Aliamphritea ceti: one gene and its partner. The protein of the gene in region 1 interacts with the protein of each later gene in a pairwise test. Links are inferred from orthologs where the notes say so. Each region holds a gene or a part of one and is shown in the gene's direction. Other genes may lie near its edges.

Region 1 (3,344 bases):
AGAAAAGCAGACGCATTAGTATGCCTGCTTTATCGTCAGGCTCATTGCCCAAACAACAGCTATTATTCAAATCATGACTCCACAATCTGAAGCTCAGAAAATAACCCTGATCGGCGCTATTCTTGATACGTTACTCGGGGCACTCAAAATCATTATCGGCAGCCTGGCGCACTCCACCGCCCTGGTAGCAGATGGCATTCATTCCCTGTCAGATTTGCTCACCGATGTGATGGTCATAGTTATCTTTAGGTATTCGCACCAGGAGCCGGATAAAGAACATCCATGGGGGCACGCCCGGTTTGAAACACTAGGGACAATTATTCTGGGTGGTTTACTGATATTAGTAGCCGGCGCTATCGCCTATGACAGTGTACATACACTTATTAGTGGCACAACGTTGCTGATACCTGAATGGCCAACATTAGTGGTTGCAGCAATTTCCGTCGCTGCCAAAGAATGGATATTTCGCTATACACTGGCAATAGGTAAAAGGCTCAAGTCGGACCTGCTCATAGCCAACGCCTGGCATAGCCGTACCGATGCACTGTCTTCCATCATCGTTTTTGTCGGCATTCTCGGCGCGATGAGTGGATTTGCCTGGCTCGATGCAGTGGCTGCTATTCTGGTTGGTTTCATCGTAGCCAAAATAGGTATCGAACTTAGCTGGAAATGTGTTCAGGAATTACTGGATACAGCATTACCGGAAGAAGATGTAACCGCCTATACCGATGAGATCATGCAGGTAGAAGGTATTCTCAGCGTCCACAATTTCAAAACCCGGCGTATGGCCAGCCAGATCCTTCTGGAGATTCACTTACAGATTGCACCTTACCTGAGTGCCTCTGAGGGACATTTCATCGGCGATAGAGCAGTATACCGCCTGCGTGCACGCTTCCCGGACATTAAACACGTGATCTTTCATATCGACACTTACGACGACGAAGCGGATAACTATTGTCAGGTATTGCCTAACCGGGTTGAAATCAGCCGCTACATTTTTGAAATCCTGGATCAAAACGAAGCTACAGAACTTAAGATTCACCGCTTAAATCTGCACTATCAGACCGATGCGGTAGAGATTGATCTGCTGCTTAACAGCAGCGATACTGCCGCCTACGAATTGACGCATCTGCAACAACAACTGAACTCAGCTCTCAGCAAACACGCATGGTTTGGCAACCTTAACGTACTGGTAAGACAACCGGACTCATCTAAGTCAGAATACCAATGAAAACCTATTTGCGCCCCTGTGCTGCAGTAAGCAGTGAAATTATTATTAAACACAGCCGCTTTATCTGTTACATCGCGCCCGTATCAGGGCGTGAAGCAGCAGAGGCCTTCATTGAGAGTATTCGTCAACAACACCCAAAAGCTAATCACAACTGCTGGAGCTATGTGGCGGGCTATCCTGAAGACCCACAACAATGGAACTGCAGCGATGACGGCGAGCCAAAAGGCACCGCCGGACAACCGATGCTTAACATTCTGCGACATTCAGGTATAGGCGAGATCTGTGCTGTCGTCACCCGTTATTTTGGTGGTGTAAAACTAGGCACCGGCGGTCTGGTAAGAGCTTACGGGCAAAGTCTGAATGAAAGTATCAGACTCTTAGAAACCGAACCCGTCGTACCTCAACTGGATATCAGCCTGTCTGCCGGATACGAACTTACCGGCGATCTGGAGCAGCTAATCAGTCGTTTCAACATACTGGTAAAAGAGCGTTTATTTGAACAACAACTGCTTATTCACGGCTCTATTGAAACGCAACTATTGGAAGATCTGAAACTGGCTCTGCAACCCATTCAGCACAAAGTCTCACTCAGCTATGACGATAAGGCTGCTTAAAAAGCTGATCAGATACTGCAGCTTCGACTGCTTCCTTCAGCCATACAGTTAAAAACACCAGTTTTTTACTTCTCAACAAGGCAGCATGTAAGCCTTTGCTATACCCCTGCTCACCGACTCACACTGGCAAATACCATCTTGCAGTCTTATTCTCTGTTAGCACAACTTATGTAAGCAACTGATCTGAATCAAATTTCCCATAAAACACCGATTCAGCATTTTTCAAACTTTAACAATTAACTTATAGTCTTATTTCGCTGCCCGGAAACCTCATGCGACGATCGGAATACGCGCCCAAAGCGTCTTAAACAGTTGTTTAATTATTTTCAATAAACTATAAAGTTCCACCAAATCAAGCCGATAGATTATTTCTAAGTATAAATCAGTAACATGTTTGGTTGTTGTACTTGTTGATATAACGATTGCACTCGCAGAAGAGGTCGTATGAAGTTCGCAGATAATCCTAATCAAGCCGCTGAATGTCTCCGTCAGGCAATTCCCCTGATGGTTAAATACAGCATTCCGCCCAACCCGCTGAATTATTCACTTTGGTATGCCTATGTATCTAATGTTATTCCAGGGCTAAATACCCAAATGGATAAAGCACTGGAAACCTACGGCACCTGCCCAAGTATCATCAGCGAACAGATGTTTCGCGACTTTCTGATCAAAGAAGAAATTGATAATGCTGAAGACCTGCAAACCGCCTTAATGGCTGTGATGGGCAGCCTGGAAAGCGAAGCCAGCAGCACCATCGAAAACGCTGAAGCCTTCAGTGATATGCTTGAAGACAGCTTACAGGCACTGCAGGCAAGCCATGTCATCGAGCAGGATGAGAACGTTGCCGGCATCATTGAAAAACTCACCGCGAACACTCAGGCAATGAGTGACACGACCAAACAGTTCCAGAGCAAGATTGATGAAGCACAAGCAGAAATAGCTACCCTGAAGCAGGAACTTGAAAAGTCCCGTCAGGATGCCAGCGTTGATGCCCTGACAGGTCTATTCAACCGCCGCGTATTCGATATGGAATTCAGCCAGATAGCCAGCAGCAAAGACGCTAAGGTTACACTGGTAATGATCGACATCGATCATTTCAAGAAATTTAATGACACCTACGGCCACCTCATGGGCGATAAGGTTCTGCAGTACGTCGGCAAAATGGTAAAAGAATTATGCCTGCCGCCTCTTCTTCCGGTGCGTTTTGGCGGCGAAGAATTTGCAGTACTTCTACCAGGTAAAGACACGGCAACAGCAGTACAGCTAGCGGAAACAATCCGCAGTAAAATTAAAGCTATCAGAATTAAACAAAAGAAATCTGGTGAAGTTATCAGCTCAATTACTTCATCATTCGGTGTAGCGGAACTTATTCCTGGCGAAACACCTGATGCCTGTACCGGCCGTGCCGATGTAGCACTCTACAAAGCAAAACAAAATGGCCGTGATCAGGTACAGATAGCCAATTAATCTGCCACTGCAGCTAAAACAACTTCGACCTA
Region 2 (3,527 bases), 1.2 Mb from region 1 along the record:
CCATTTCGACAAAAACTTTCTCAGCGTGATTTATAAACAGCTGCGCTCGCTTGAGCGCCTTATCACTGCTGAAATTACCGGGCATAACCTGAGTGTTATCGTTGGTGTCTTTTAGATTGCTGATTTCATTCAGCAGATCTGAATCAGGCGCTAAGCGGGAAATTTCTTCAATCATATGCGTGACGTATACGCTTAGTTTGTCGATAATTTCTTTACGACAGCTAGCTTCACGCAGTACGGTGATAGTGTTTAACGCTAGCTCAGATTTTCGGCGCAGCTCTCTGAGGCGCTTGACGCGCGCTTCTTCGCGTTGCTCACGTGAGGCGATAAAATGGTTGATACAAATGGCAATTACGCCAATTGATGCAACAGTAAGTAGAATTATCAGGTTGTCTTGCAGCATATTCTCAGGTAGTTGTAATTATATGCGAGTTGATAGTGTCGCTATTGTACCTGCCAAATCATGATCTGGCATATACCCTGTTGAAATAGATTTTAATAATTGAACTTGTAATTTTAATCAGAAACTTGACCCTTTAGGTTTGAGCCATTATATATGCACGCTGATTTGAGTTGCTGATTATATCCTCTAAGGATTTTTGTATATGGGTAAGTCCCTCGTTATTGTGGAGTCTCCGGCGAAAGCTAAGACGATTAACAAATATTTAGGTAACGATTTTGTCGTTAAGTCCAGCGTCGGACATATACGTGATTTGCCTACCAGTGGTTCAGCCAGTGCGTCTAAGTCTGATCCAAAAGAGCGTGCCCGTCAGGCAGCGCTTACCCGAAAGTTATCGCCTGAAGAAAAGGTGATACATAAAGCAAAGAAAGCCAAAACGCAGTTGATTGCCCGTATGGGGGTAGATCCTGAGAAAGATTGGCTGGCGCAGTATGAAATATTGCCAGGCAAAGAAAAAGTTGTTGATGAATTAAAGCGACTGGCAAAAAATGCTGACACTATCTATCTCGCGACCGATTTGGATAGAGAGGGTGAGGCTATCGCATGGCATTTGCGGGAAGCTATTGGTGGTGAAAACGACCGGTATCGCCGCGTTGTATTTAACGAGATTACTAAAAAATCTATCCAGGAAGCATTTAAGCAGCCAAGCGAACTGGATATGAGTCGGGTTAATGCTCAGCAAGCACGGCGCTTCCTCGATCGTGTAGTGGGTTATATGGTGTCACCTCTGCTTTGGGAAAAAGTAGCGCGTGGACTGTCTGCAGGACGAGTGCAATCGGTAGTAGTGCGTCTTGTTGTTGAACGTGAGCGTGAGATTCGCAGCTTTATTCCTGAAGAGTTTTGGGAAATGCATCTTGATGCCAGCTCCGGGGCAAAAGAATTGCTTCGGTTACAGGTAAATAAATATCAGGATAAGGCCTACAGGCCTGCCAGTGAGGCTGAGAGCGACAAGTATACAGCGCTGATTGATCAGTCTCCGCTAGAAGTCACGCAGCGTCAGGATCGTCCTACCAGCAGTAAACCTTCAGCCCCTTTTATTACGTCTACTTTGCAGCAAGCTGCCAGTACGCGTCTTAATTTTGGTGTTAAGAAAACCATGATGATGGCTCAGCGTCTGTATGAGGCGGGTTACATCACTTATATGCGTACCGATTCGACCAACCTGAGTGCTGAAGCGGTTGCAAATTGCCGTGATTACATTCAGGACAGTTACGGTGAAAAATATTTACCTGAGCAGCCTAACCGTTATAGCAGTAAGGAAGGTGCTCAGGAGGCTCACGAAGCGATTCGCCCTTCAGATGTAACTGTGGAAGCAACTTCTCTGAAAAGCATGGAGCGGGACGCTGAACGCTTGTATGAGTTGATTCGTCGCCAGTTTATTGCCTGTCAGATGATGCCTGCACTGTATACCAGTACCCGTATTACAGTGACTGCCGGTGAGTTTGAATTATCCACCAAAGGCCGGATTCTGCGGTTTGACGGTTATACCCGTGTTCTGACTAAGGCCAAGGCTGATGAAGATGTGATTCTGCCGGATGTTCAGAAAGGGGATACGCTGAAGCTGGAGAAGATTGATCCTAAACAGCATTTTACCAAGCCTTCACCGCGTTATACGGAAGCTTCGTTAGTTAAGGAGCTTGAGAAGCGTGGTATCGGTCGTCCTTCTACTTATGTACCGATTATTTCGACTATCCAGGATCGCGGCTACGTAGAGTCTCAGAACCGTCGTTTTTACGCGCAAAAAATGGGTGACATTGTTACCGAGCGTTTGGTTGAAAACTTTACTGACCTGATGGACTACGGTTTTACTGCCCGAATGGAAGAAGCGCTGGATGATATTGCCAGTGGCGGTGCCGATTGGAAAGTACTGCTGAATCAGTTCTATAACGGTTTTGTTAACCGCTTGGAGATTGCTCAGAACCCTGAAGGGGGCATGCGCCCTAATGCGCCAACTGCGACGGATATTCCATGTCAGACCTGTGGTCGTGAGATGATGATCCGTACCGGTACAACGGGTGTGTTCCTGGGTTGTTCAGGCTATGCGTTACCGCCTAAAGAGCGCTGTAAGTCGACGATGAACCTTATCCATGGCGATGAAGTGGTCAGTGTTGATGGCGATGATGAAGAAGAATCCCGCATTCTGATTAATAAACATCGCTGTAAAATATGTGATACCGCAATGGACAGCTACCTGATTGATGAGCAGCGAAAACTGCATATCTGTGGTAACAATCCGGATTGCAGCGGCTTTGAAGTTGAGCAGGGCAGTTACAAAATTAAAGGTTATGACGGTCCTGTTATTGACTGCGATAAATGTGGCTCAGAGATGCAGCTTAAGACTGGCCGGTTCGGTAAGTTCTTTGGCTGTACCAGTGAAGGCTGTAAGAATACTCGCAAGTTGCTGAAGAGTGGTGAAGCTGCGCCGCCTAAAATGGATCCTGTACCAATGCCAGAATTGGCTTGTGAAAAGGTTGAAGATACTTATGTACTGCGTGATGGTGCATCAGGTTTATTCCTGGCTGCCAGTCAGTTCCCGCGCAAACGGGAGACGCGTGCACCTAAGGTCAGTGAGCTGTTGCCGCATCAAAAAGAAATTGATCCGAAATACAGTTTCTTATTCAGTGCGCCTGTACAGGATGATGAAGGTAATCCAAGTATTGTTCGTTACAGTCGTAAAACTAAAGAGCAATATGTAATGACTGAGGTTGAAGGTAAGGCTACAGGTTGGCGTGCTTTCTATCAGGGTAATAGCTGGGTTGTTGAGGCCGCAAAAGCGAAAGCTAAGCCAAAAGCGAAAGCTAAGAAGTAAGCGTCTACACTTATGATGGATGGTCGTCGAGTCTTTGGCGGCCATTTTGTAGCTTGTTTATATCCCTTCTTAAGTAGGTGTCAGTATGTCTTTGTCTGGATTAAGTCTGACTAATCAGCGTATCTTTTTTAGTAAGTTGCAGTTGCAGCAGTACGCTTCGCTTATTGACGGAGATTCTGAGCCTGCAATGCAAGCGCAGTATGAGTCAGTTGTGTTTCACTTAAACTTTGCATATCAGGCATTTTTGTCTGAGCTAAT

What was found.
Region 2: the proteins of OCU49_RS14475 (region 1) and topA interact in binary tests that used the Escherichia coli proteins (3 or more experiments, as listed by UniProt). The link is inferred for Aliamphritea ceti from one-to-one orthologs.

The regions. Positions count from the first base shown.
Region 1 is NZ_AP025282.1:3,159,037-3,162,380, forward strand. Bases 42-3,036 are described here. They hold OCU49_RS14475 (YigZ family protein), read left to right. Parts: upstream 42-1,227; coding sequence 1,228-1,845; downstream 1,846-3,036. Other genes in these bases: OCU49_RS14470 (cation diffusion facilitator family transporter), read left to right, coding at 74-1,231; OCU49_RS14480 (GGDEF domain-containing protein), read left to right, coding at 2,290-3,036. In the rest of the region: more of OCU49_RS14480, read left to right, coding at 3,037-3,312.
Region 2 is NZ_AP025282.1:1,933,370-1,936,896, forward strand. Bases 292-3,469 are described here. They hold topA (type I DNA topoisomerase), read left to right. Parts: upstream 292-605; coding sequence 606-3,269; downstream 3,270-3,469. Other genes in these bases: OCU49_RS08850 (DNA topoisomerase I), read right to left, coding at 292-403; OCU49_RS08860 (DUF6586 family protein), read left to right, coding at 3,355-3,469. Outside these bases: more of OCU49_RS08850, read right to left, coding at 1-291; more of OCU49_RS08860, read left to right, coding at 3,470-3,527. UniProt on the Escherichia coli protein: Releases the supercoiling and torsional tension of DNA, which is introduced during the DNA replication and transcription, by transiently cleaving and rejoining one strand of the DNA duplex.